One region of the Mesorhizobium sp. CNPSo 4671 genome, then DNA from elsewhere that is predicted to be linked to it. Evidence: riboswitches for the same ligand, from Rfam matches in the RefSeq annotation. Region 1 holds a riboswitch; each other region holds the start of a gene.

Region 1 (7,117 bases):
GAGCCGACTTCTTGATCGAAGCGGTGTACGAGCTGTCGTTCGAAGCAGCGGCAGCAGCCTGGTTGGCGCCATTGGAGCCATAGTTGTCGCTGCCGGCGAAAGCGCTGCCGGAGATGGCCACGACGGCGGCGGCGGCAATGATGAACTTCTTCATGTTAGTCTCCTGAATTCTTGAGATCGGCCAAAGCGGCGGGCGAAAACCTGCCATTGGCTGGCATCGGCTGTTAATTGTTGCCGAAGAGGTTGCGGTCAGCACCTTGGACAGGCGCCTGAGCAGCCGGTTCCGACTTCTTGGTCGAAGCGGTGTGCTGGCTGTCGACAGCCGTGGCTGCAGCGGCATCCGAACCATAGTGGTCGCTACCAGCGAAGGCGCTGCCGGAAATCGCCAGAAGGGCGACGGCAGTGAGAACAATCTTTTTCATTTTGGGCACTCCAGTATTTTTCTGTCCGTCTAGCGGCGTGTCTTGGGATTAAAATCGCGTCGTTCGGACAGGCCCGATGTGGGAAAGCCAGCTAGTCGTTTCCAATCACGAAGTTGTTTGCCGTGGACCAAGAATCCACCACTTGAAATTGTACCATGGCCTTCTACGTCAAACATTTTTCTCTTCGATATCAAACTTTTAGCTGAAACCAGCGCAGCGATCACCAACTGTATCGGAGCCTCAGCGTTCACGACGTCCTGCACGCACCGTCAACAGAAACGAACCGTTCGGTTCGATTTTAGAATCTGCTAATAGTCACTTTTCGAAACCGTTAACCTTTTTGGCGCCCGTTCCGGGTCGATTCTGACGGCCGGTACAGCCGTCACCGCGATGATTTTCGCGACCGCCGTTTCTTGACCCGATCGTTTCGCATGCGTGTCGCGCCATATGGATGCGATGTCGCTTTCATGCCGATGTCGCAAACGCTGTCGTGATTAGATCATGTGATCTCAGGTGCCGCTTCGTGACGACGGGGCGGAGAATTGGGAAGCCGGTCAAAGTCCGGCGCTGCCCCCGCAACGGTGGTGGAGTTCAAGTCGCAACGGGAGACCACTGGGCGAAAGCCTGGGAAGGTGTCGCGACCGTCCGCAAGGACACTCCAGAGCCCGGAAACCAGCCCGAGATATCTAGACTCGACTGATCGCGGTGGGCGGTCAAGAGGCGGATGCTGCATATCCGGCGCGAGCCGGCGCGCGGCCGATCCTTCCTCAATCACCACCATAGTCAGTCCTTAAATGAAGAGGACAGGACATGGATGCGCGCAACGATATGCTGACGCTCTTGAACAGCCGCAGAGAGGGCTTCTCGCTGGAGCAGCCCTTCTACACGGATCCCGATTTCTTCAAACTGGACATGGAGCTGATCTGGTATCGCGACTGGCTGTTCATCGGCCATGATTGCGAACTGCCCAAGCCCGGCAGCTTCATCACCGTACAGATCGGCGACTATCCGGTCGTGCTGGTGCGCGATCAGCAGGGCAAGATCAACGCCTTCCACAATTCCTGCCGCCATCGCGGCAGCCGCGTCTGCAACACCGACAAGGGCACGGCCGCCAAATTGGTCTGTCCTTATCACCAGTGGACCTATGAGCTGGACGGACGGCTGCTGTTCGCCCGCCAGATGGCCGACGGTTTCGACAAGAGCCAGTTCAGCCTGAAGCCGGTCGCCTGCGAAAGCGTGGCCGGCTACATCTTCATCTGCCTGGCCAAGGAGCCCGCCGACTTCGCGCCGATGCGGGCGATGATCGAACCCTATCTCAAGCCGCACCGGCTCAGCGAAGCAAAGATCGCCTTCGAGAGCACGATCGTCGAGAAGGGCAACTGGAAGCTCGTCTGGGAAAACAACCGCGAGTGCTACCATTGCGCCGGCAATCACCCGGAACTGTGCAAGACCTTCCCGGAAGCCCCGACGGTGACCGGTGTGCAAGGCGCCGACAGCGATCCGGAGATGCTGGCGCACTGGGCCAAATGCGAGGCGGCGGGCCTGCCGAGCAAGTTCCGCATCGACCCGGCCGGGCAATACCGCGCCACAAGGGCGCCGCTGCTGCGCGACGCTGTCAGCTACACCATGAACGGCAAGCGGGCGGTGAAGAAGAACCTCTCCGACAGCGTCTCCGCCGACCGCATCGGCACCTTGATGCACTATCACTATCCGACGACCTGGAACCACATCCTGATCGACCATGCCGTCACCTTCCGCGTGCTGCCGATCAGCGCGACCGAAACCGCGGTGACGACCAAATGGCTGGTCCACAAGGATGCGGTCGAGGGCGTCGACTACGATCTCGCCGAGCTAACCCATGTCTGGACCGAGACCAACGACCAGGATCGCCGCATCGTCGAGGAAAATGCCTTCGGCATCCTGTCGCCGGCCTATGAACCCGGCCCCTACTCCGAACTCCATGAGGGCGGCGTGATCCAGTTCGTCGACTGGTACGCCCGCTTCATCGGTCCGCGCCTTGCCAACGACGGCAGGCCGGCCTTGCGCAGTGTCGCCTAGGGGTGAAGGGATGAATGCGATGACGGATCTTGGCCTCTATCGCCATCTGGATCAGATGGCGCCGTGGAACGACAGGCTGCAGGTGCTGGAAGTGATCGGCGTCAGCGACGAGGCGCCTGACGTCAAGACCTTCACCTTCCGGTCCGACAACCAGACCTGGTTCCGCTACAAGCCGGGCCAGTTCGTGACGCTGGAACTGCCGACATCGGACGGGCCGCTGATGCGCACCTATACGCTATCGTCCTCGCCGTCGCGGCCGTTCTCGATTGCCGTGACGGTGAAGGCGCAGGCCGGCAGCATCGGCACGCGCTGGATGTTCGACCACCTGAAGCCAGGTTCCCACGTCAAGGCCTACGGGCCGACCGGCGATTTTTCGCTGCACAGCCACCCGGCGGCCAAATATCTGTTCATCTCCGCCGGTTCCGGCGTGACGCCGATGATGTCGATGCTGCGCTGGCTGAACGATTGCGCGCCATGGACCGATGTCGGCTTCGTCAACTGCGCGCGGCGCGCCGAAGAAATCATCTTCCGCAAGGAGCTCGAACTGCTCGGCGGTCATATGCCCGGCCTGTCGCTCGGCTTCATGATCGAGGAGCGGTCGAGCCGCGAGGGCTGGTACGGCCATATGGGCCGCATCGACGCCATCCGGTTGCCGCTGCTGGCGCCCGATTTCCGCGAACGCGAGATCTTCTGCTGCGGTCCGGACCCTTTCATGCGCGCCGTGCGCGGCATGCTGGAGGCCGCCGGTTTCGACATGACGAAATACCACCAGGAGAGCTTTGCCGCACCGATGGTGGAGGAAATCCCGGCGCCGTTCGCCGCACCGGACAGCGTGGCCGTTCCCGTCGAAGCCGCAACACCGATCCGCTTCGCGCTTTCGGACGTCGATGCCGATTGCGTCGCCGGCCAGACCGTGCTGCAGACGGCGCGCGCCTCGGGCGTGCGGATCCCCGCAGCTTGCGAATTCGGCCTGTGCGGTACCTGCAAGGTGAAGAAAGTCTCCGGCGCCGTCGAGATGAGCCACAATGGCGGCATCCTCGATCACGAGATCGACGACGGCTTCATCCTCGCCTGTTGCTCGAAGCCGCTGTCCGCTCTCGAAATCGAGGCGTAAGCAACATCGGGGCGGATTAGCGAGAGGCGTCGCCTTCGTGCCTGTCCCAGGCACGGGACGAGGTTATTGTTGCGGCCTGTGGCGCCCTGGCCCTCCATCTGCTTCGGGAGAGTCCTCGCCGTTTCAGCCGATCGTCCCGGACGAGCCGCAACACGGCTCGCCGTTCGACCCTCTCCAGCCCCAGCGCCCTAATCGCCCGGCGAAACAATTCCGTGAACGCCATCTCCCGTCGAGCAAGCCACGAATTGGGCGGGCGCGATAATCATTTGTTTTTTCATGACTTTTTGAAGCCCCGCTCACCGCCTCTGGTCTCAAGATTTTAAAGTTTGCGCGCCGCTTGACATTTGTCGATTGCAACTTGACTATTGTCAGCATCGGCATTTGGGCGGGAGATCACGTGCCGATCGGCATCCGACAGGGATTGGCCGAGATCATGGGAGGACGATGGTGGAGCTGTTGCTCGAAGTGGAAGGGCTGAAGAAGTCCTTTGGTGGCGTCGCCGCCTTGCGCGACGGCCGCTTTCAGCTTCGCGCCGGCACGGTTCACGCACTCTGCGGCGGCAACGGCGCCGGCAAGTCCACGTTCCTGAAGATCCTGATGGGCATCCAAAGGCGCGATGCCGGCTCGATCCGCCGCCGAGGCAAGGACGTGGAATTCACCAGTCCCGCCGACGCGCTGGCCTCGGGGATCGCCATCATCGAGCAGGAACTGAGCCCGGTTCCCCACATGACGGTCGCCGAGAATATCTATCTCGGCCGCGAACCGAAGGCGCGGTTCGGCGGCATCGATTTTCGCGGCATGAACCGCGCCGCGCAGAAGCTTCTGGACGACCTCGAATTCGACATTCGGGCCACCCAATACATGATGAACCTCTCGGTCGCCCAGATGCAGCTGGTCGAGATCGCCAAGGCGCTCAGCCACGACGCCGAGGTCATCTTCATGGACGAGCCAACGTCGGCGATCGGCGAGCGGGAGGCACAGCATCTGTTTGCCGCGATCGGCCGTCTGCAGAGGCAGGGCCGCGGCATCGTCTACGTGTCGCATCGCCTGTCGGAAATCTTCCAGGTCGCCGATTCCTACACGGTCTTCCGGGACGGTTCCTATGTCGGCAGCGGGGCGCTAGCCGAGATCGACCGGCCCGGCCTGATCCGCATGATCGTCGGCCGCGAGCTGTCCGAGGAGTACATCAAGACCAACACGCCGACCGAGGAAACCGGACTCGAAATTACCGGACTAAGCTGCCCGAACAAGATCGAGGGCATCTCGTTTACGGCCCGCAAGGGCGAGATCTTCGGCATTTACGGCCTGATGGGGGCCGGACGGACGGAAATCTTCAATTGCCTATTCGGGCTCGACCGGCCTTCGACCGGGACCATCGCCATCGACGGGGTCCCGGTCGCCATCTCGAAACCGGCGGATGCGATGGCGCATGGCCTGGCGCTGGTCACCGAGGATCGCAAGCTCACCGGCCTCAATCTTTCCGATTCCGTGCGCGCCAACATCTGCATGGCCAGCCTGCCCGAGATGAGCCCCGCCTTTGCCATGGACCGGTCGCGCGAGACGGAAGCAAGCCGCCGGATGCGGGAGCGGTTTCAGATCAAGGCGGCGCGCGACACCATGCCGGTCTCGGGCCTGTCGGGCGGCAACCAGCAGAAAGTGGTGCTCGGCAAGTGGTTCCTGCGCAACCCGAAGGTGCTGCTGCTGGACGAGCCCACCCGTGGTGTCGATGTCGGCGCCAAGCGCGAAATCTACCGGGTCATCTGCGACTTCGCCGCCGCCGGCGGCACGGTGGTGATGATCTCTTCCGAGATCGATGAAGTTCTTGGGATTTCGGACCGGATCATGGTGATGCGGGCCGGCAGAAGCGCCGGAACCTTCAGGCGGGAGGAAACGGATGCGCAATCACTCGTCCACCTATCGACCTGAACGGGGTTCGGCGGCAAAGGAGCCAGGAATGTCGGTTGGCGACAAGAAGACGATGCAAGGCTGGCTCGGTTCCGAGCAGCGCCGGCTGCTGATCCAGGAGTACGGCATCTTCCTTGCCTTCCTGATCCTGGTGGCGGTGCTGTCGGTCTCCAATGAGTTCTTCCTGACGGCTGGCAACATCTCCAACGTGCTGCTGCAGACGTCGATCAACGGTGTCCTGGCCATCGGCATGACCTTCGTCATCCTCACCCGCGGCATCGATCTCTCGGTCGGCTCTGTCGTCGCGCTCGCCGGCATCGTCAGTGCCAGCTTCATGACCAGTTCGGCGACCGCCGGCGTCGCCGGCGCGCCCTATCCGGTCGCCTTGGGCCTCGGCATCGGCCTGCTGGTCGGCATTGCCTGCGGCGCGATTTCGGGCCTCATCGTGTCCCGCTTCTCGGTGCCTGCCTTCGTGACGACGCTCGGCATGCTTTCGGCGGCGCGCGGAATGACCCTCATCTATGGCGGCGGCCGTCCGGTTCCCGCACTGACACCGGCTTTCCGCTGGATCGGCACCGGCGACGTCTTCGGCATACCCGCGCCGGTCTTCATCCTTGCCGTCGTGTTCGCCGCGTCGTGGTGGATCCTCAACCGGACGCGTTTTGGCCGCTACATCTATGCCGTTGGCGGCAACCCGCACGCGGCCAGGACCTCGGGCATCAACATCACCCGCATCCAGTTCCTCGTCTATGTCATTTCCGGCGGCCTTGCCGGCTTCGCCGGGATGCTGCTCAGCGCCCGCACCGGGTCGGCGCTGCCGCAGGCCGGCATTGCCTACGAGCTCGACGCGATCGCGGCAGTGGTGATTGGCGGCACCAGCCTGTCGGGAGGCGTGGGCCGGGTGACCGGCACGTTGATCGGCGCGCTGATCATCGGCGTCATGAACAACGGCCTCGATCTGATGGGCATCCAATCCTACTACCAGCAGGTCCTCAAGGGCGCCCTGATCGTTGGCGCCGTGATGCTCGACCAGAAGCGAAACTACGGGGCCTAGGCCCCTTTCCGGTACCGGACCTGCGTCAGGCGTGTCCGTTCTAAGGCGAACCATGTCGGTCGCTCACTCAAGGTGGAGGTAACGAAATGAAAAGATGGATGATCGCGCTCGCATCCGCGACCGCGCTTTTGGCCGCGCCGGCCATGGCGCAGGACAAGATCAAGATCGGCGCCGCGCCCTACGGGCTGAATGCCGAGTTCATGCAGATTTGGGTGGCCGCGCTGCAGGACCATCCCGCCGTCAAGAGCGGCGAGGTCGAACTGACGGTCTTTGACGGACGCTACGACGCGCTGGTGCAACAGGACCAGTTCAAGACGATGGTCACGCAGAAATACAACGCGATCATCTTTGCGCCGATCGACGTCGACGCGGGCGCTGCCGCCGTGCAGGCCGCCGCCGACGCCGGCATTCCGGTCATCGGCTCGAACACCCGCGTCCATTCCGATCTTCTGACCTCCTATGTGGGATCGGACGACACGATTTCGGGCTACATGGAAGCCAAGACCGTGCTCGACAAGATCGGCTGCAAGGGCAATGTGGTCATCCTCGAAGGCCCCGTCGGCC
Region 2 (7,117 bases), on a different contig from region 1:
TGGCGGCCTTCCTGGTCAAGGGCGCCGATCCCGGCAGTGCATGGCAGGCGGTGCGGCGCGATGCGAAAAAACACCGCTCGCCCAATGCCGGCTGGCCGGAAGCGGCCATGGCCGGTGCGCTTGGTCTGGCGCTTGCCGGGCCACGCAGCTATGGCGGCATAGTGGTGGACGATGTCTTCATGGGTGAAGGCGGCCGCCGGGACGTCGACAGCGACGACATCAGGCAGGCACTCAAACTCTACCGCGTCGCCGATTATCTGCTGATCGTGCTGCTCGCGGTGGTCTCGGTGATAGTCATCCTCGCATGACGTCCAAGTGGTCGAAAATCCGACTTACCAGGTGACTCGGACTTCCTTCGCACTTGGATCAGCTGCGTCGCCAAATCTCTTGATCGCGTACCCGCCGGCAGCTTCGGGAGACGATTTCAACAATGGTTCGATCACAACAAAAAGTCGTTCAGCGTCTGGCCCGTACATGTAGAGGATGCACTTGCCCTCGCCAAACTCATCGCCATCAAACTCGCCGACCGAAGCATTCCTAACGGCTTGCTCCAGCCGATTCTCCAGCGCAAGAATGGATGCGCGTTCTTCCGACGTTCCAAATTGACCGTCATTGAGAAGAAGATAGACGATTACCGCTTGTTCCAAAGACAACGCTCCCGCTTGCCAAGCGACTAGAACTCGATCCCCAGCTGCGCTTTCACGCCTGCCGAAAAGTGGTGCTTGGTCACGCCCATTTCGGTGACAAGATCAGCGGCCTCGACCAGCGCCGGCTTCGCGTTGCGGCCAGTGACGACGACATGCAGGCCTTCGCGCCGCGCTTTCAGCGCCGCAACCACCTTATCGAGATCGAGATAATCGTAACGCAGCGCGATGTTGAGCTCATCAAGCACGACAAGGCTGATCGAAGGATCGGCGATCAACTCCAGTGCCTTGGCCCAGGCAGCTTCCGCCGCCGCGATATCGCGCTTCAGATCCTGCGTCTCCCAGGTAAAACCCTCGCCCATCGCATGCCAGACGACGCGGTCGCCGAAGGCGGAAAACGCATCCTTCTCGCCCGTGTGCCATTTGCCCTTGATGAACTGGACGACGCCGACGCGCTTGCCGTAGCCAAGCATCCGCAGCGCCAGGCCGAAGGCGGCCGTGGTCTTGCCCTTGCCTGGCCCAGTGTTGACGATCAGCAGTCCCTTTTCGATCGTCTTGGCCGCAACCTCGGCGTCCTGCACCGCCTTGCGTTTGGCCATTTTGGCGCGATGGCGTTCTTCGTCCTTATTGTCGATGTCGGTCATGTCACTTCACCTTGAGCGGCAGCCCCGCCACCATCAGCAGCACCGTGTCGGCGATCGCGGCGACCTGCTGGTTGAGCCGTCCGGCGTCATCGCGAAACCGGCGCGCCAGGGCATTGTCGGGCACAATGCCTTGCCCGACTTCGTTGGATACCACGAACCAGGGCCCGCGCGGCCGCGACAGCAAATCCGCCAGCCGCCGGCACTCGGCGCCGACGTCGTGATCGGCCAGCATGTGATTGGTCAGCCACAGCGTCAGGCAGTCGACAAGCACCGGCTGGTTATCGGGCAAGGCCTCAAGCGCGCCGGTGAGGTCGAGCGGTGCGTCGACTGTTATCCAGCCCTCGCCGCGCCGCGAGCGGTGCAATGCGATGCGTTCGCACATCTCGTCGTCATAGGCTTGCGCCGTGGCGATATAGGACCATGGCGCGGGCGACGTGCGCGCTCTTGCCGGAGCGCGCACCGCCGATGATGAAGGTCAGCTTGTTGCGATCAGGCAAAGCTGTCGCGCAGGCTGGTCGCGGTGCCGGTGAAGCGTCCGCGCACCACGCCGACGACAGCGCCGAGCACCAGCCAGAACACTAGACGGGTGAGCGTTGAGGCCACGATGAACTGGTGATGCAAGCCTTCGGGGATTGGCGTCACGAAGCTATCGGGTTGCGGCGCGCCAACGATATGCGGCGCCACGATAAGAGCAATGCCAAGAAGGGCAAGAGGCAGTGACTTGCGGAACGCGATGAGCCCAAGGCCGACGGCAGTCGCCACCACTGTCAAAGTCCACCAGATTTGGCGCTGCAAGAGATCGGCGTCAGGCATTGCCGGCAGTTTCGGCGGTAGGCCGAGCCCAGGTGCCAAAGTGAATATAGCGAAGCCAGCTAGGCCCCAGAAGACACCCTGCCGCCAGTTGCCGATACCGCCCATGAATTCGGAGACAGCGACCAGGATCAGCGCAAAACCGATACCGCTGACGATGTTGGCAAGGACATTGAAGGCGAAGCGCTCGAAACCGTCGGCCGGAGCCCAGCCTTCGTCCTCGACCGGGGCGGCCGCTTCCGCAGGAGCCGGGGCCGCGCTGCTCATGGCATTGTCAGCCGGAACGGCCGAGCTCATGGCGTTGTCGTTTGTGGTAACAGCGGCGTGGTCGTGGTGATGGCCGCCGCCGGCCTTTTCATAGACTTCCGCCTTCAGGATCAGTGGGTCGGTCGCGTAGGCTTGCATGCAGGCGAGCGCAATGCCCCCCACGAGCCCTGCGATCGCCGCGATGAACACGACGTTGCGAAACAAATTCATGATGTCAGGCCTTCGTCAGTGGCAGGGAAAACCCATCGAATGGCGATAGTCGTGAGCCGCATTGTGGACCGCATCGATATGCGAGAAGCCGACAAAGCCGATGATGAACGTGCCGAGCAGCGCGGCAAGCGCCAGCTGCACGAAGCGCGACTGCGAGGAGACGGAGGCGCCGAGGGAGACGGAAGCGGTATTCATATCTTGTCCTTTCACCCTCCACCCGAGGGCCTGTCAGTTTTGCCGTCGTCGGCAGGTCTCCTGGCTCACGGATCAGCGCCCTTCCCCACCTTCCCGAAGACGAATCTTCAGTGGCATATGGAGAGGACTACCGCACACAGTTGCGGGGGCAGCCACGGCATTGGGCAAGAATTTCGCCCGCACCGCATTCCCTCTTGGCTCCAAAACGGAACCGACGACTGCATGACTATAGGGAAAATCGCGACACGCGGCAAACCAAATTCCGCCGGCAAACAGCGCGATTGCGCCATGCTGTTTCCAGGCGCGACAATTGACAATTCTCCTGGCCGGGTGTCGGCTGACCGCTTCACAGGAAGCCAGCCATGCAGCCCACTGCCAGCGAGCGCGCCCCTTACAATGGCCTGACCCGGGCCGAATCGACCCTGCCCTCGTCGGCCTATTGGGATGAAGCGGCGTACCAGCTCGACCTCGACGCCATCTGGTACAGAAACTGGCTGCTCGCCTGCCGCGAGGCCGATCTGGCAAAGCCGCTGGCCTTCCGCCGATTCCGCATCGGCACGCAGGACATCATCGTGCTGCGCGACGACACCGGCGCTTTGCGTGCCTTCCACAACACCTGCCGCCATCGTGGCTCGCAGCTTTGCCAGGAGAGCGAGGGCCGGCTGAAGGCGCGGCTGATCACGTGCCCCTACCACGCCTGGTCCTATTCGCTACGCGGCGATCTCGTGCGCGTGCCGTCCAAATCGCTGCCGGATGGATTCGACAAGGCCGACCATCCGCTCTACCGCGTCGCGCTCTCGGTGTGGCGCGGCTTCGTCTTCATCAATCTGCAGGAGGACGCGGCGGGCTCCGCACAGGCATCCTTCGATCCGGCCTCCGGCGATCTCGGCAACTGGCCGCTGGAAGCGCTTGTATCGGGCCATGTGCTGCGCAAGGTGATGCACTGCAACTGGAAGATCTTTTGGGAAAACTTCAACGAGTGCCTGCACTGCCCCGGCGTTCACAAGGACCTATCGCGGCTGGTGCCGATCTATGGCCGCGGCCTGATGAGCCGTCACGACGATCCTGAATGGGTACGCCACGCCGACAATGATGCGCCGGAGTTTTCCGGCGGCCTGCGCGCCGGCGCCGAGACCTGGTCACGCGATGGCCAGACGCATGGGCCGATCCTCTCAGGGCTGACCCCGGCCGAACGCGCCGCCGGCCAGACCTACGCCACCAGCCTGCCGTCGATGTTCGTCGTCGGTCATGTCGATTATGTCAGGACCGTGCGCCTGGTGCCGCTCGGCCCGGAACAGACCGAGCTTGTCGCCGAATGGCTGTTCGCGCCCGAGGCGTTGGCCGTGACCGACATCGACAACATCGTCGCCTTCGGCACACAGGTGCTGGAAGAGGACGCGGCGATCTGCGAGGTCAACCAGAGAGGCCTGCATTCGATGCGCCACGCCGCCGGCGTGCTGATGCCCGAGGAGTACGACCTGCACCGCTTCCACAACTGGGTGCGCGAGCGCCACGCTGCACTTTCTGCCTGATCCTCACAGAGACTTTGGCAGGTAGCGCCACGTGACAAGCCCGCAAACCGCCGCCAGCAGCCCGAGCGTGACGAACACCGAGCCCAGTCCAAAGAAAGCCAGCACCACCGAATAGACCAGCGGCGGCGTCAGCTCGGAAAAATCGAGATAGGTGCGGTAGACCGCTGCCATCTGCGCCCGCTCATAGGAGCGCACCGAGCGCATGAAGGCGGTCGAGCCCAGCGCATCGAGCGCGATGGTGAAGAAGGCGCCGCACAGCAGGAAAGCGCCGGTGAGCAACGGCACGCTCTCGCCCACCGTACCTGCTGCCAGGAGCATCGCCGACATGGCGAAATAGGCGAAAGTCATGGTCTTGCGGCCGCCAAAGCGCTTGCCCGCCTTGCCCCAGAAGATCGCCATGAACAAAAGCGCGTTGCCGGCCGAGACCAGCAGGCCGCCGGCCAGCTTGCCCTCGCCGGTGATGACCATGAACAACGGCCCATAAACGAAGAAGGTCGTCCAGAAGCAGGAGCGGCCGAAGGCGATTAGCCAGGCAAGCCTCAATCGGGGCTGCGCGATGAAGCGGCCGATATTGGCAAGCGGATTGGCCGGCCGTGTCTTGCCGGGCCGGATCGACGGGTTGTCGCCCAGCCGATAGGTCCAGAACAGCGCCAAGAGCGCCAGCGCGAACACCGCCACCGCACCGTGCGCGGCATAGATACCGAAGCGCGTGTAGAGGAAGATGCCGAGCGTCGGCCCGCCGGTCCAGGCAAGCATCGACCACGCCATGCGCAACGATTCGGCCTGCATGAAGTCGGTCTTGCGGATGTGGTCCATGATGTAGAGGTTGAGCGTGATCGAAAGCGCGCTGGCGCCCATCACCCGACACAGCATGCCCGCCAATTGCCCGGCAAGCGTGTGGGTAACGAAAAACAGAGAGCCGATGGCGAGCAGGCAGGCGCCCGCCGTGTAGACCCAGCGCCGGGCAAAGCGGCGGATCAGCATCGGCATGAACAAGGTCACCGACAGGCCGAGCAGCGCCACGATCGTATAGAGGATCGAGACGATCTGCTCGTTGTGCAGGATTTCGTAGGCCTGGATCGGGATGACGCTCGACACCGTGGCGCGAGCGAAGGATTCGACGGCATAGAGCGAGGCGAAGGTGCGCGCATCCGCGGCCTTGAGGGCCGGAAGCCAGATCGGATGGCGCACATGGGTGGACATTGCTTCCCCAAACCAGAATCACCGGCCAAATCTGCCGTGGTCATTCCCGGACGATTAAGAGGAAACCGACGCATAGGCCGTGAAAAGCGAAGTCGGTCAAAGACTTCCCGGCGCTGGCCTAAAGCGGCGCTGCGTCCGGTGCCTGCATCGCCGTGCTCCCCGGCCTTCTTCTGTCCCGTCCAACCGTGATAGTCCTCAGGCGGGGGCTGAATCAGAACGCGAGACCATGACCATCCACACGCCGACCGCATCCGTTCCGGAGCCATCCAGGCGCATCGTCGCCATCGACATCGTGCGCGGCATCGCGCTCTTGGCCATGGCGAGCTACCATTTCACCTGGGATCTGGAATTCTTCGGCTACACCGATCCCGGCCTCACCGCCTTCGGCTGGTGGAAGATTTACGCGCGCTGCATCGCCTCGACCTTCCTGTTCCTGGTCGGCGTCAGCCTCTACCTCGCCCACGGCCAGCAAATCCGCTGGAACGGTTTTTGGAAGCGTTTCGCCATGGTCGCCGGAGCGGCGATCGCCATTTCGGTGGTCACCCGCATCGCAACACCGGACGGCTTCATCTTCTTCGGCATCCTGCACGAGATCGCGCTCGCCAGCCTGCTCGGCCTCGCCTTCCTGCGGCTGCCGGCCCTGCTGACCCTTGTCGTTGCCGCGCTTGTCATCGCCGCGCCAGTCTACCTGCGCTTCGAAGCCCTGGACCATCCCTGGCTGTGGTGGATCGGCCTCTCGGCGATCAATCCGCGATCCAACGACTATGTACCGCTGTTTCCATGGTTCGGCGCGGTGCTTGTCGGCATCGGCGTGGCGAAACTCGCTTCCGCCTCCGGCCTGCGAGCCCGTCTGGCGAGCCTCATGCCCGGCCGCTGGGCCAGTCCGCTGGTCTTCATCGGGCGCCACAGCCTCGCCTTCTACCTGATCCACCAGCCGCTGCTGATCGGTTGCGTCTGGCTGTTTTCGCAGATCATGCCGGCCCAGGTCGAAACCCCGCAGGTCAATTTCCTGAAAACCTGCCAGCGCTCCTGCGAGCAGACGCGCAACGCAACCTTCTGCACCAGCTATTGCAGTTGCATGCTGACGACGATCGAGGGCGAGGCCACGCTTGATCGGCTCGAGAACAACGATCAGAGTGCCGAATTCCGAGCGCATCTGGGCGATCTGGCCGCCAGTTGCACGGCCCAGACCGAGGACAAGATGGACGAGGGAGGAACGCAATGACCGAAACCCAGCCGAAGCCTGGTGTGATACCGTGGCCGCCGGTGATCTACGTCGCGGCGATCGCCATCAGCGTCATCCTTGGCCTGCTCTATCCCCTGCCCTGGATCGGCGATCTCCTGGGCGACCTCCTGTTCGCCGCCGGCTGGGTGGCGCTGTTCGGCGTCGCGGCACTCTGGTTCACCGCCATCCGCACCATGATGCGGGCCAGGACCACCCTCAATCCCAATGCAGTGCCGGAGCACCTCGTCACCACAGGTCCTTTCGGCATCACCCGCAACCCAATGTATCTCGCCAACACGCTGCTGCTGATCGGCGTCGCCTTTGTCTCGGGAATCGTCTGGTTCCTGCCGCTGGCGTTCATCGCCGCCTTCGTCACGCAGAAGGTCG
Region 3 (7,117 bases), on a different contig from region 1:
AGCCGACGAATTGCGTCGCGAGGCAGGGCTCGCCGCCCCGTGAGGGCCGGCGCCGAGTCGATTGGGAAGCGAAAAGTCCATTCCAACTGGCCACACCCACGCCGGGCCAGCGCGGCAAGAAACCGGCTCGGGTTTTTGGTGGAGACATTGATGCCGGATTATGACGTGCTTTGCATCGGCAATGCCATTGTCGACATCATCGCCCAGTGCGAGGAGGACTTCCTCGAGACCAACGGCATCATCAAGGGCGCGATGAACCTGATCGACACGCAGCGCGCCGAACTGCTCTACAGCCGCATGGGTCCGGCGATCGAAGCCTCCGGCGGCAGCGCCGGCAACACGGCGGCCGGTATCGCCTCCTTCGGCGGACGTGCCGCCTTCTTCGGCAAGGTCTCCAACGATGCGCTGGGCGATATCTATGCGCATGACATCCATGCCCAGGGCGTCGCCTTCGACACCAAACCGCTCACGGGCGAACCGCCGACGGCGCGATCGATGATCTTCGTGACGCCCGACGGCGAACGCTCGATGAACACCTATCTCGGCGCCTGCGTCGAGCTCGGACCGGAGGATGTCGAGGCCGACAAGGCATCGGGCGCCAAGGTCACCTATTTCGAAGGCTATCTATGGGATCCGCCGCGCGCCAAGGAGGCGATCCGGCAGACCGCCAGGCTGGCGCACGCGGCCGGCCGCGAGGTTTCGATGACGCTGTCGGATTCGTTCTGCGTCGACCGCTACCGCGACGAGTTCCTCGACCTGATGCGCTCGGGCACCGTCGACATCGTCTTTGCCAACAGCCACGAGATCAAGTCGCTCTACCAGACATCGTCCTTCGACGAGGCGCTGGCAAAGATCCGCAAGGACTGCCGGATCGCCGCCGTGACGCGGTCCGAAAAAGGATCGATCATCGTGCGCGGTGACGAGACCGTGGTCATCCAGGCGACGGCGATCCGGGAACTCGTCGACACGACCGGCGCCGGCGACCTCTACGCCGCCGGCTTCCTGCATGGCTACACGCAAGGCCGCGACCTCAAGACCTGCGGCGACCTCGGCTCACTGGCCGCCGGACTGGCGATCCAGCAGATCGGCCCAAGGCCGAGGCAGAACCTGCGCCGCGAGGCGGAGCAAGCCTGGCTGCTCTAGTTGGCGGCAAGACCAGATCCACCCGGTGCGAGCTGTTCAATGAACAGCGGGGGCAAAGAGGGATCTCAGGATCCGAGGCAGCAGGATCAAGGCTATGTCGGCACCGTTCAAGACAGGCAGGTGGCGGCGCCCCTGACCAGATCACGCTCGTCGTAGCTTGACTGGACGGGAACGTTGATGCCGCGCGTATAGAGGAGGGATCAACAGTCTCCTCTGAGGACTGCTGGGTTGCTGATGTTTCAATCTCGTCCCGACAAAGTGCAGCCCTCTGAATCCCGAAAGCGGAGTCGCATCTCCGCTCTGCGCCCGAGGGGATCACCGTAGTGCCGTCAATTGCCGCCTCGACATCTTTGCTTTCTACACACTCCAGGTGTGCATCAGGGGTGAGATGCAGCAACTCGGACTGGCCCAGCCAGCTGTCGGGTTGAGCGCCGGCAGGAAGCACAGCGCCTCGCAGCGCTCTTCGACGGCCCGATATGTCCTTCAGAGGCATCGAATGTCCTATCCATCGTCGCACTGGCTTCGGCCGCATGGGCTTCTCCACCAGGCCTCATTTGCTGCGCGCTTCACCCGGCGGACAGCAGACCGCGAAGCCGCCACGGCCGCGAAAATCTCGTGATGGCGGCTCGACTGCGCGACCGGCCCGCCATTTTGGGGCGACGTCCAGTGCAGTTGCCTGGCGTCGACCTCGCCCTTCATCTCTTGACCGCATGTTGCCTCGTCCTCTCAGCCAGCCGAGCCTCCCGACAGCCGGATAGATGATGACGATCCCCTCCTGGAGAATGTCTCGTTTGAAAAGCGTGACGGTCTGCGCCGCCTTATTTCCTCCGGCCGATCGCGTACCGTCTGCGGTTCTGCCGCGCTCGCGGCGAAACGCAGTCACTCTACCGTGCAACACACAATGGAAATACGACAGGCGCACCAGAAATGGTGGGGTCCGTGTCAAAGATTTCTAGGTAAACCCGCGAAAGCGAAACGGCATCTCTTGGTTTTGGCGTCGAGCAAGCTTTGCCTTTTGGCGCTTTTACGCTTCGAGCGGGCAGAATACCCGCAACCGATCCCGTGTGTATGAGTGCAACGTGTCAGAGCCGGATCTGCCAAATGCGGGCAAAAACGTCTGACCTGAGAAGAGACATAGGCACCTTGCCGACGCGTCATGTGTCTTGGCCTTTGGATTTCAAGAAGTCAGGGATGTGGGGCCCTCGATTCGGCGCTGAGGCCATTGATGATCGCCGGCATGTAGGCGATCGGATTGACGCCGCCGACTTGGCAGGCCGCGGTGGGCTCGAACAGCAAGCCGGCCGGAGTTCTCGATGTCTACTGGGCTTCGGGCGGTTCAATGCGTGGCCTGATTGCCGGTTGATCAGCGCGGTCGCAGTTACTCGCTCTCGGTGCAACCTATGCGCAACACCAAAATGTCACATAATGACATAAACATTTCTTTATGCGGTATTGACACACAGTTCCCTGCTGTGATTGTCTGCATGCCGTGGTTCTCCGTACGGCACTGCCGCATGGAGCTAAGAGGGAAGCCGGTGCGAGGCCGGCGCTGCCCCCGCAACTGTTAGCGGTGAGCCAACCCCACTCATGTCACTGAGGCGACAGCCTCGGGAAGACGGGGAGAAGCTATGACCCCGCGAGCCAGGAGACCTGCCACGACGAACTTTGTCCACGGGCGGGGTGTCTCGGTGGCCGCAGCAGCCCGGCGTTCGTGCCGGCCTACGAGGCGCCTTCTTGTCCCCACGCCCCAACCATCGGGGTATGGCATGACTGTCTCTCAGCAAATTCCTGTGGCAACGCTCGGTGTGCCGCGGTTCGGTCGCCGACGAGAACTGAAATTCGCGCTTGAAAGCTACTGGTCCGGAAAATCTTCCGCTACCGACCTTCTCACAACGGCGAAAGCGCTGCGTGCCGCCAACTGGGAAGAGCAGCGCGATCGCGGTGTGTCGAAAATTCCGTCGAACGACTTCTCGCTCTACGACCATGTGCTCGACACTGCAGAAATGGTCGGCGCGGTGCCGTCCCGATACGCCTGGAGTGGCGGCGAGCTCCCGCTCGACATCTACTTCGCCATGGCGCGCGGCGACCAAGACCAGACGGGGAGCTGCGGGCACTCTGATCAGGAGCGTGCGGCTGGCCCTGCCCTGACCGCGATGGAAATGACCAAATGGTTCGACACCAACTATCACTACATCGTGCCGGAACTCGACGATGATCAGACGTTTGCCCTCTCGTCGACGAAACCGGTTGATCACTTCCTCGAGGCTAAAGCCCTCGGCATTCATACACGCCCAGTCATCCTTGGACCTGTCACCTTCCTCAAATTGGCGAAGTCACCTGCCGAGGGTTTCAATCCCATCGCGCTGCTGCCGCGGCTTCTGCCCGTCTACGAGCAGCTCCTGCGGAGGTTGAAACTTTCGGGAGCCGATTGGGTGCAGATCGACGAGCCGGCGCTTGTGCTGGATCTAAACCCGAACGAACAAGCGGCCTTTGAATTTGCCTATGGGCAGCTGTCAAATGCCGCGCCCGAACTGAAGATCATGCTGGCTACCTATTTCGGTGCGCTGGGTGACAATCTCGACACGGCGATTTCGCTGCCCGCAGCCGGACTGCATCTCGATCTTTCGCGCGCTCCCGAACAGTTGGAGACGATTGGTCGGCTCGCGCCTAAGGATCTGGTGCTGTCGCTTGGCTTGATCGATGGCCGCAACGTCTGGCGCGCGAACCTGCCTGCCATTCTCGACCGCATCAAGCCGATCGTCGCCGGCTGGCCCTTGGACCGCGTCGAAATTGCGCCGTCGTGCTCGATGCTGCATGTGCCCATGGACCTTCGGATGGAGACGGCACTCGATGCCACCATCAGGTCGTGGCTCGCCTTCGCCGCGCAGAAGACCGACGAACTGGTGGTGCTGGCGAGGGCGCTGTTCGAAGGCAGGGATTCAGTGGCAGACGAGTTGACAGCTTCCGCCGAGGCTGCCGCTGCTCGCGCAGCGTCCGCAAAGGTCCATGATCCGCTTGTTGAAGGTCGGATCGCCGGCATTGACGACAGCATGAAGCAACGAAAGAACCCTTTCCTCGTGCGTTCCACGGTCCAGGCCCGCACGCTAAGCCTGCCCCCGTTCCCAACCACCACCATAGGATCATTCCCGCAGACGACTCGGGTGCGCAAGGCCCGCTCCGCCCACAGGAAGGGCGAACTCAGCTATCTCGACTACGACAGCTTCCTGCAGAACGAGACCAAGACTGCCATTCGCTGGCAGGAGGAGATCGGGCTGGACGTGCTGGTGCACGGCGAGTTCGAACGAAACGACATGGTACAGCATTTCGGCGAGCAGCTGTCCGGCTTCGCCTTTACCCAGAATGGCTGGGTGCAAAGCTATGGCTCGCGCTACGTGCGCCCCCCGATTATCTTCGGCGACGTATCGCGCCCCAATCCGATGACGGTGCGCTGGTGGGAATTCTCCCAGTCGCTTACGCAAAAGCCAGTCAAGGGAATGCTCACAGGCCCTGTGACCATTCTTAACTGGTCTTTTGTCCGCGACGACATTCCCCGCTCCGAGGTCTGCCGCCAGATCGCGCTCGCCATTCGCGATGAAGTGACGGACCTGGAAAGATCTGGCGCAAAGATAATCCAGATCGACGAGGCGGCGTTTCGCGAAGGCTTGCCGCTGCTAAAGCGCGATTGGCAAGTCTATCTGGACTGGGCGGTCGAATGCTTCCGGCTGGCCTCGACGGGTGTAGAGGACGCGACCCAGATCCACACTCACATGTGCTATTCGGAGTTCAACGCGATCATCGACGCGATCGCTGAGCTGGACGCGGATGTAATTTCGATTGAGACATCGCGCTCGGCAATGGAACTGCTGGACGCCTTTACGAGCACCAAATATCCGAACGAAATCGGTCCCGGGATCTATGACATCCACTCACCGCGCGTTCCGGAAGTCGCCGAGATTTCGGCCCTCCTCATGCTTGCGCGCGAGCGGCTCTCCGACCGGCAACTTTGGGTAAACCCGGACTGCGGCCTCAAAACGCGCAAATGGGATGAGGTCCGCCCTGCCCTCGTGAACATGGTCGCTGCAGCACTCGCGCTCCGGGAGAGAGTGCAGGCCTGAGGCTTTGCCAAATTGTCGTTATATGGTGCGTCACCGACTACTGGTAACGCAAATTTCCGCGAACCCCCTCGGTCCGCAGAACGCTATCAACCACCTTGGATAAGCTGCCTGAACATTATCTGGCCGGCCTCACCTTGGATACTGGCGTGGTGCCACCGCGAGGGGCAGACGACGGAAGCGTCGTCTGCCCCTTGATATTGTATCGGGCACTTGGCGTCGGTCGCGACCGCCTCGCGGCCTCGCCTCCGTGATGGTCCGTCATACCGTTGTTTGGGGCTTTCCGAAGCTCAGGCCACTCACTTTCCCGAGGTCTGCGAAACAGGTCTAGGCGTCGTCGAGGTTTCAGCCGGTAAGATAGGATAACCCCCTTACGTGACGCTATGATCTACGAGGCATTGGCAGAGCCAAACATCCGCGTACGTCCTCAACCCTCGATCAGATTGACGTTTCTCTAAGCCAGGCCCGGAGCCGTTGCTGACCAGTCCTTGCTCTCAATCAATGTTTTCACGACCTTGGGGATCAACTTGCGGACCGGGGACACGGCTGGAGAGAGCTCATCTTTCGGGTTGACCGCAAGCACAACGGAACGGGTGATTACTGGATCGATGATCTTAACGGTGCGGACCTGGCCTTGAGACGCCTCTTTCCGAATAGCGGACGGGGCAAGGATGAATATGCCTTTCCTTCCATGACCATATCGATGATCGTGGAAAGGGAGTCGACTTCGAATTTTATGTCCAAAACACAGTCGTGCTGGGCGACGACATCAGCCACCGAACGCCTGACATTGTTGTTGCGCGTGGGCACCGCCAGCGGGAACGCATGCAGGCCGGCGAGCGGTATCGAATCTTCAAAAGGCAGTTCACCCGGCAGTACCACTAAACAAAACTCCTCGCGGGCCAGCACCGTCATTGGCCCCACGCTCTCGGCAGAGCGATAAAGGACTGCCAGGTTGAAACGGCCGGTAGCGATCCACTCCTCCAGTGGCGCTGTCATGCCCTCGATCATCTTAAGCGAGATCCTTGGCAATTCGCTTCTTACCGATTCAAGCAGGGGACCACTGAGGACGCGGGAGGCTCCGGACGGAATGCCAATGGTCACCTCCCCCGAAGGAGCAGCCACAGTTTTGGTCAGTTCCGCCTCAGCGAGCTGAATTTCCTTCAGGATGATCCGCGCGCGCTCAAGCAGCTTGCCTCCCGCCGCCGTGACGCTGATGCCGGTCCTGTCGCGAACCAGAAGCTGGGTGCCGAAGCCATCCTCCAGCTGACGCACATGCAGGCTTAGATCGCTTTGAGCAATGTTGAGTATCGCGGCTGCTTTCGTGAAACTGCCGGCTTCGACGATGCCGACAAAGTATCTTAGCTGCCTGATGCCCGCGATGAACAAATCCAACCAGGGCATGATCCCCAGTCCTTTTTTATCTATCTCGACACGAGATGACAGGCAAGACAAACCGTCCGCGCCAATCTCTTACCGTTCAACGAGGATGCAAAGTCTTGACGCTCCGATCTGGCTGTTCGTCCGTCCGGACCTGCCGGCCACCGCGGGGCTCGTTGCGCTCAACGGTCGGAGCTGACACTGACGCTGGGCGGCACGCCAGCCGCGTTTCGGCAAATGAAATTCACGAGAAGCGCTGCGGGACGACAGTTTCAGCGCGGCCGTTGAGGTCGCCGTGGCGATCAATCGACGAACGGTGAGGAATACTCCTGTACATGCGCCAGACTTGCGCGCACACGCAGAAAGAAAATCCAAAATCGGACTCTTCTGTTGCGGCAACCACTAGCCTTAACTCACCAAGTGCCTCGGGTTGCTTCAATTATCGTTGCCACATCGTTCCGATGATGGAACTCCTGCAGCGA
Region 4 (7,117 bases), on a different contig from region 1:
TGCAGCGCCTCGCGCTCCCTGATGAACTCGCCGCGCACATAGATGTAGGCGGCAACCGCGCCCATGGCGAAACCAGCGAGCAGCGCCCCTTCGACCAGCGTGTGCGGATCGTTGCGCAGTATGTCGCGGTCCTTGCAGGTGCCGGGTTCGGATTCGTCGGCATTGATGACCAGGTAGCTCGGCCGGCCGTCGCTCTGCTTGGGCATGAACGACCATTTGAGGCCGGTCGGGAAGCCGGCGCCGCCACGGCCGCGCAGGCCCGACGCCTTCATCTCGTTGACGATCCATTCGCGCCCCTTGGCGACGATGCCGGGCGTGTTGTCCCAGGCGCCGCGCGCCATCGCGCCAGCCAGCGACTTGTCGAAGAGGCCGTAGATGTTGGTGAAGATGCGGTCTTTGTCCTGAAGCATTTTTCGTCCCTCAGACCGGCTTCTTGCCGAAAACGCGGATGTATTCGGCGACACCGCCCTTGGCGAGCGCCTTGGCCTGCTTGACCCAGTCGTCGCGGTCGATACGGCCGTGGAAGGAAAGATAGCCGTCGACCCACTCGCGCTCGGCCTTCTTCCACGACGCGACCTGTGCGAAGGTGAAAATACCCAGCGTATGCAGCACGCCCTCGATCTTCGGGCCGACGCCGGAGATGAGCTTGAGATCGTCGACCGCGGCCGGCCTGTCGATGCCGGCCGGACGGTTCTTGTCCTCCAGCGACGGTTTCGCCGGCTTTGCCGCCGGCGCCTTGGCTTCCGGCGCCTTGAAGGCAGCGGCCGGTTCGGCCTTGGCCGTCGGCCCGTTGCGCTGCTTGGAGACCTTCTCGACTTCCGGCGCTGCCGTGTTGGCGTTGGCGGCCGAATGCGGCGGCGCCGAAACGCTCGCCGCCTTCTCCGCCGCCGGCGCCACCTCGGTCTTTGACGGTGTCTTCAACGCCGGGCTGGTTTCAGGCGCATCGGTCTTCGGCTTGCTGGCATTGGACGGTGCGACGGGAGCGGCATCGGGTGCCGGAACGGGCGCGGCAATGATCGCGCCGGGTGCCGCCTTGGCGGCCTTTGCAGCCTCCCTGGCCTCCCTGTCACGGGTCGACTTGAGGATCGCCTTTTCGCTCTTCAGCGTCGTCAGGCCGGAGGCCGGCTCCGAGCCGGTACGGCCGTTCTGCGGTCCCGGCGCCACCGAGGCGCCCTTGCCCGCGTCATAGAGATCGATGATTTCGGCCAGCCGTTCTGGCGTCAGATCCTCGAACGTATCCTTGAACACCATGACCATCGGCGCGTTGACGCAGGCGCCGAGGCACTCGACCTCTTCCCACGACAAGGTGCCCTTGTCGTTGGTGTGGAACTGGTCGTGATGGATTTTCGAACGGCAGACATCCATCAGCGCTTCCGAGCCGCGCAGCATGCAGGGCGTGGTGCCGCAGACCTGGATGTGGGCGCGGGTGCCGACGGGATTGAGCTGGTACTGCGTGTAGAAAGTAGCGACCTCGAGCCCGCGAATCCTGGGCATGCCGAGCATGTCGGAAATCGTCTCGATCGCTGCCTTGGTGACCCAGCCTTCCTGCTCCTGCGCGATCATCAACAAGGGAATGATCGCCGACTGCTCGCGGCCTTTCGGGTACTTCTTGATCCATTGCTTCGCTGCTGCCGCGTTCGCCCGGTTGAAGGCGAAGGAGGCTGGCTGGACGCTGGCTTCTGCGAGACGGCGGACTGACATTTAGCGATCGACCTCACCAAACACGATGTCGAGGGAGCCAAGAACGGCGGTGACGTCGGCCAGCATGTGGCCGCGGCAGAGGAAATCCATGGCTTGCAGATGCGCAAAGCCAGGGGCACGCAGCTTGCAGCGGTACGGCTTGTTCGTGCCGTCAGAGACGAGATAGACGCCGAACTCGCCCTTCGGCGCCTCGACGGCGGCATAGACCTCGCCGGCCGGCACACGGTAGCCCTCGGTGTAGAGCTTGAAGTGATGGATCAGCGCTTCCATCGACCGCTTCATTGCCTGGCGCTTCGGCGGCACCACCTTGCCGTCCAAGTTCGATACCGGGCCGGTGCTTTCCTTTCCGAGCAAGAGATCGACGCACTGGCGCATGATCCGGGCCGACTGGCGCATCTCTTCCATGCGCACGAGGTAACGGTCGTAGCAGTCGCCATTCTTGCCGATCGGAATATCGAAATCCATTTCCGAATAGCATTCATAGGGTTGCGACTTACGCAGGTCCCACGGCGCACCGGAACCGCGCACCATGACACCGGAAAAGCCCCAGGCCCACGCATCGGCCAGCGAAACGATGCCGATATCGACATTGCGCTGCTTGAAGATGCGGTTGCCGGTCAGCAGACGATCGAGGTCGTCGATCGACTTCAGGAACGGGTCGATCCACTTGCCGATGTCCTCGACCAGCTGGCGCGGCAGATCCTGGTGGACGCCGCCGGGCCGGAAATAGGCGGCATGCATGCGCGAGCCGGAGGCGCGCTCATAAAACACCATCAGCTTTTCGCGCTCGACGAAGCCCCACAGCGGCGGCGTCAGCGCGCCGACGTCCATAGCCTGCGTCGTCACATTGAGGATGTGCGACATGATGCGGCCGATCTCGCAATAAAGCACACGGATCAGCTGGCCGCGCCTCGGCACCTCGATACCGAGCAGGCGCTCGGCGGCGAGTGCAAAGGCATGCTCCTGGTTCATCGGCGCGCAATAGTCGAGCCGATCGAGATAAGGCACCGCCTGCAGATAGGTCTTGGCCTCGATCAGCTTCTCGGTGCCGCGATGCAGCAGGCCGATATGCGGATCGACGCGATCGACGACTTCGCCGTCGAGCTCCAGCACGAGGCGCAAAACGCCATGCGCCGCAGGGTGTTGCGGCCCGAAATTGATGTTGAAATTGCGGACGGAGGTTTCAGCCATTCTGGCGCCTCAATTCGTCTTGGCTTTTTCGTCCCCGGGCAGCACATAGTCCGTGCCTTCCCAAGGGGAAAGAAAATCGAAATTGCGGAATTCCTGCTTGAGCTCGACCGGCTCGTAGATGACGCGCTTGGCTTCGTCGTCGTAACGCACTTCGACAAAGCCGGTCAGCGGGAAATCCTTGCGCAGCGGATGGCCTTCGAAGCCGTAATCGGTCAGCAGGCGGCGCAGATCGGGATGGCCCGAGAACAGCACGCCATAGAGATCGTAAGTCTCACGCTCGAACCAGTCGGCACCCGGGAACACGCCGGTGATCGACGGCACCATCGTCTCTTCGTCGGCCTGCACCTTGACGCGGATGCGGACATTCTGTTTCGGCGAAAGCAGGTGGTAGACAACGTCGAAGCGCTTGGCGCGCGACGGATAGTCGGCGCCACAGACATCGATGATCGAGATGAACTGGCAGCGCGCATCGTCGCGCAGGAACGTCACCACTTCGATGAGGTTGCCCGGCTCGACATGGATGGTGAGCTCGCCATAGGCGATCGCCTCGTCAGAGACGCGGCCGATCAGCTTTTCGCCGAGATAGGTCGACAGTTCGCTAAGGGATGCGGCCATGGATTTACCGTTCGATCGTGCCGGTGCGGCGGATTTTCTTCTGCAAGAGAAGAATGCCGTAGAGCAGGGCTTCGGCGCTCGGCGGGCAGCCGGGCACATAGATATCGACCGGCACGATGCGGTCGCAGCCGCGCACTACCGAATAGGAATAGTGGTAATAGCCGCCGCCATTGGCGCACGAGCCCATCGAGATGACGTAGCGCGGCTCCGGCATCTGGTCGTAGACCTTGCGCAGCGCCGGCGCCATCTTGTTGGTCAGCGTGCCGGCGACGATCATGATGTCGGACTGGCGCGGAGACGCGCGCGGCGCCACACCGAAGCGCTCCGAATCGTAGCGCGGCATCGAGGTGTGAATCATCTCGACGGCGCAGCACGCCAGACCGAAGGTCATAAACATCAGCGAGCCGCTGCGCGCCCAGGTGATCAGCGCCTCGGTCGAGGTGACCAGGAAACCCTTGTCGGCAAGCTCATTGTTGATTTCGAGGAAGAAGGGATCGTCCTCTCCCACCGGCCGGCCGGTGTTGGGATCGATAATGCCCTTCGGCTTCGGCGCGACGAGGGTGCCTGAACTGTCGTTCAATCCCATTCCAGCGCTCCTTTTTTCCATTCATAGGCAAAGCCGATGGTCAGCACTGCCAAAAACACCATCATCGACCAGAAACCCAGCATGCCGATCTTCGTGAAGGACACCGCCCAGGGAAACAGGAAGGCCACTTCGAGGTCGAAGATGATGAACAGGATCGACACCAGGTAGAAGCGGATGTCGAATTTCATGCGGGCATCGTCGAACGAATTGAAACCGCACTCGTAGGCGGAAAGCTTTTCGGGATCGGGATTGCGATAGGCCACCAGGAACGGTGCGGCCAGCAGCGCCAGGCCGACGACCAGCGCCACGCCGATGAACAGGACGATGGGCAGGTACGAACTGAGGAGTGCGTTCATGCAGCGGCTTTCCGTTGGCGCCAATCCACTTTGATTACAGCACCGGACCTTAATGCGGAAGCGTGACAGATTAACCGCTGAACCGTTTTAAGGGGCCTATGCTGCAACGCGGCGAGGGTTAGCGCAGCACTTCCAGCGAAGCAAGTCAAACCTTGTTCAAAAGCCCGACCTGGACGGCATATCCGGAGAAACTGGTCCGATCCGCTCTTGTTTGATTTCCTTCGCTTTTTACTCCACTTTTCTCTCCTGACAGGGTTGCCGCCAAAACCCTGCTAGCATGGGCCGGAATCACCCATCGGACTCTCGACCTGGACGCCCTTAGAGTGACAGCTGCATGAACGAAAAGATCTCGCTTGCCATGGCACGGCGCATCGCGCTCGCCGCTCAAGGATTTCTCGATCCGCGCCCAAATGGCACACCTGACCGCCGCCACCTCGCCCGCGTGCTCTCCCGCACCGGCCTGCTGCAGATCGATTCCGTCAGCGCGGTGGTGCGCGCTCACTATATGCCGCTCTATTCGCGCCTTGGCCCCTACCCGCTCGCCTTACTCGACAATGCCGCGGTGACCCGCAAGCGCACGGTGTTCGAATACTGGGCGCACGAGGCCTCCTTCCTGCCGGTCGAGACCTACCCGCTGATGCGCTGGCGCATGCAGCGCGCCGAGCAAGGCGACGAGATGTATCTGGGCCTGGCCAAATGGGGCCGCGAACACGCCGCCTATATAGAAGAGATCTACCGCGCGGTCGCCGAGCGCGGCCCGATCGCCGCCTCCGCGCTCGAAGGCCAGAAGGGTTCGGGCGGCTGGTGGGGCTGGAGCCATGCCAAACATGCCTTCGAATGGCTGTTCTGGGCCGGGCGCATCACCACGGCGCACCGCCGCGGCTTCGAGCGCTTCTATGATTTGCCCGAGCGCGTCCTGCCGCAGGCGATCCTCGATCTGCCGGTGCCTGCCCCGGAGGACGCGCATCGCGAATTGCTAAGCATCTCCGCCCGCGCCCATGGCATCGCGACATCAGGCGATTTGCGCGACTACTTTCGACTGTCGCCGGCCGACATGAAGGGCCGGTTGGAGGAACTGGTCGAGTTGGGCGAGCTCGTGCCGGTGCGCGTCGAAGGCTGGGACAAGCCGGCCTACCTTCATAAGGACGCCCGCTTGCCCCGAAAAATCGAGGCGCGCGCCTTGCTCGCACCGTTCGACCCGGTTGTCTTCGAGCGCTCGCGCTCGGAGCGGCTGTTCGATTTCCACTACCGCATCGAGATCTACACGCCGGCCGAAAAGCGCCAATACGGCTACTACGTCCTGCCCTTCCTGTTCGGCGACCGGATCGTCGCGCGCGTCGACCTCAAGGCAGACCGGCCAGCCAGCGTCCTGCGCATCCATGCCGCCTACCCTGAGCCCAACGCACCGCCTGAAACCGCTGCGCAGCTCTTTGAGGAACTGAAGCAGATGCAGGGCTGGCTCGGCCTTGAACGCATGGAGGTGACACCGGCCGGCGATCTGGGCCCGGCGTTGGCCGACATCGCCGTGTCGTAAGCCCGCGTTGACACCGCTGCCTGCAAAAGCCTAAATCCGGTCCAGACGGTCCTTTGCCCGCAACGGCAGGGGCTAAGAGGGAATGCGGTGCGGGATGAAAATCTCAAATCCGCGGCTGTCCCCGCAACTGTAAGCGAAGAGCCAAGGCCGAAAGCCACTGGGAGTTTCCCGGGAAGGCGGCACCCAAGGCGATGACCCGCGAGCCAGGAGACCTGCCGTCTGCGACAGAAGAATCCGATCGCCCGGCGGGTTTCCGGGCAAGGAGCCCGGCTTTTTGGACCAGAACAGCAGTTTTTCGGCTGGCACAGCGGATATCTCGTCCGCCGACAGCGAAGCCTTGGCCGGCATCACGGTCATCGTTTGCGCCTCCTGTCGCGACGAAACCGGCTCCGACGCCCATCCCCGCGCCGGCGAACTGTTGGCCGAGGACACGCGCCATGCAGCGTCTGACGACCATATCCGAGTGCGCACGGTCGAGTGCCTTGGCAACTGCAAGCGCCGGCTGAGCGCGGCGATCCTGCGCGACGGCTGCTGGAGCTATGTGTTCGGCGACCTGACTGCGGCCAGCGGCGCCGACCTCGTCACTGGCGCAAAGCTCTTCGCCACGTCAACGGACGGCCTCATCCCCTGGCGCGGCCGGCCCGATTCCCTCAAGCGCGGCCTCGTGGCCCGCATTCCACCCCTCGACATGCTGAAGGACTAACCATGACCGCTTCCGTCTCCCGCGTTCCCTGCACCGTCGTCACCGGCTTTCTCGGCGCCGGCAAGACGACGCTGGTCCGCCATCTCCTGGAAAACGCCGGCGGCAAGCGTATCGCGATCATCGTCAACGAGTTTGGCGACATCGGCATCGACGGCGAGATCCTCAAGGGTTGCGGCATCGACACCTGCCCCGAGGAAAACATCGTCGAACTGGCCAATGGCTGCATCTGCTGCACCGTCGCCGACGATTTCGTGCCGGCGCTCGACCAGATCCTGTCGCTCAACCCCAAGGTCGACCATATCCTGATCGAAACCTCGGGCCTCGCTCTGCCCAAACCGCTGGTTCAGGCCTTCCAGTGGCCGACGGTGAAGAGCCGCGTGACCGTCGACGGCGTCATCGCCGTGGTCGATGGCCCGGCACTGGCCGAAGGT

What was found. A riboswitch is a leader RNA that binds a small molecule or an ion and turns the genes downstream of it on or off. The one in region 1 is predicted to bind cobalamin.
Region 2: another riboswitch for cobalamin. It lies ahead of AC04SF_RS10695 (CbtB domain-containing protein); the one in region 1 lies ahead of AC04SF_RS12490 (aromatic ring-hydroxylating oxygenase subunit alpha).
Region 3: another riboswitch for cobalamin. It lies ahead of metE (5-methyltetrahydropteroyltriglutamate--homocysteine S-methyltransferase); the one in region 1 lies ahead of AC04SF_RS12490 (aromatic ring-hydroxylating oxygenase subunit alpha).
Region 4: another riboswitch for cobalamin. It lies ahead of AC04SF_RS10430 (DUF1636 family protein); the one in region 1 lies ahead of AC04SF_RS12490 (aromatic ring-hydroxylating oxygenase subunit alpha).

Annotation. Positions count from the first base shown of each region.
Region 1 covers NZ_JBWLUW010000004.1:82,341-89,457, forward strand. The annotation lists gene AC04SF_RS12480 (DUF680 domain-containing protein) at 1-154, opposite strand, end outside; gene AC04SF_RS12485 (DUF680 domain-containing protein) at 225-422, opposite strand; cobalamin riboswitch at 917-1,117, shown strand; gene AC04SF_RS12490 (aromatic ring-hydroxylating oxygenase subunit alpha) at 1,233-2,480, shown strand; gene AC04SF_RS12495 (FAD-binding oxidoreductase) at 2,500-3,594, shown strand; gene AC04SF_RS12500 (sugar ABC transporter ATP-binding protein) at 4,042-5,520, shown strand; gene AC04SF_RS12505 (ABC transporter permease) at 5,549-6,553, shown strand; gene AC04SF_RS12510 (substrate-binding domain-containing protein) at 6,640-7,117, shown strand, end outside.
Region 2 covers NZ_JBWLUW010000003.1:516,506-523,622, reverse strand. The annotation lists gene cbiB (adenosylcobinamide-phosphate synthase CbiB) at 1-308, shown strand, start outside; gene AC04SF_RS10715 (hypothetical protein) at 333-647, opposite strand; gene cobO (cob(I)yrinic acid a,c-diamide adenosyltransferase) at 674-1,288, opposite strand; partial or broken gene cobU (bifunctional adenosylcobinamide kinase/adenosylcobinamide-phosphate guanylyltransferase) at 1,290-1,785, opposite strand; gene AC04SF_RS10700 (CbtA family protein) at 1,778-2,575, opposite strand; gene AC04SF_RS10695 (CbtB domain-containing protein) at 2,591-2,770, opposite strand; cobalamin riboswitch at 2,804-3,001, opposite strand; gene AC04SF_RS10690 (aromatic ring-hydroxylating oxygenase subunit alpha) at 3,133-4,302, shown strand; gene AC04SF_RS10685 (MFS transporter) at 4,306-5,505, opposite strand; gene AC04SF_RS10680 (heparan-alpha-glucosaminide N-acetyltransferase) at 5,732-6,730, shown strand; gene AC04SF_RS10675 (methyltransferase family protein) at 6,727-7,117, shown strand, end outside.
Region 3 covers NZ_JBWLUW010000027.1:5,832-12,948, reverse strand. The annotation lists gene metK (methionine adenosyltransferase) at 1-43, shown strand, start outside; gene AC04SF_RS35495 (adenosine kinase) at 151-1,143, shown strand; cobalamin riboswitch at 2,617-2,815, shown strand; gene metE (5-methyltetrahydropteroyltriglutamate--homocysteine S-methyltransferase) at 2,934-5,258, shown strand; partial or broken gene AC04SF_RS35485 (LysR family transcriptional regulator) at 5,710-6,659, opposite strand; gene AC04SF_RS35480 (hypothetical protein) at 7,049-7,117, opposite strand, start outside.
Region 4 covers NZ_JBWLUW010000003.1:466,831-473,947, reverse strand. The annotation lists gene nuoF (NADH-quinone oxidoreductase subunit NuoF) at 1-410, opposite strand, end outside; gene AC04SF_RS10460 (NADH-quinone oxidoreductase subunit E) at 421-1,701, opposite strand; gene AC04SF_RS10455 (NADH-quinone oxidoreductase subunit D) at 1,702-2,892, opposite strand; gene AC04SF_RS10450 (NADH-quinone oxidoreductase subunit C) at 2,902-3,507, opposite strand; gene AC04SF_RS10445 (NuoB/complex I 20 kDa subunit family protein) at 3,512-4,093, opposite strand; gene AC04SF_RS10440 (NADH-quinone oxidoreductase subunit A) at 4,084-4,449, opposite strand; gene AC04SF_RS10435 (winged helix-turn-helix domain-containing protein) at 4,784-5,983, shown strand; cobalamin riboswitch at 6,013-6,217, shown strand; gene AC04SF_RS10430 (DUF1636 family protein) at 6,258-6,686, shown strand; gene cobW (cobalamin biosynthesis protein CobW) at 6,689-7,117, shown strand, end outside.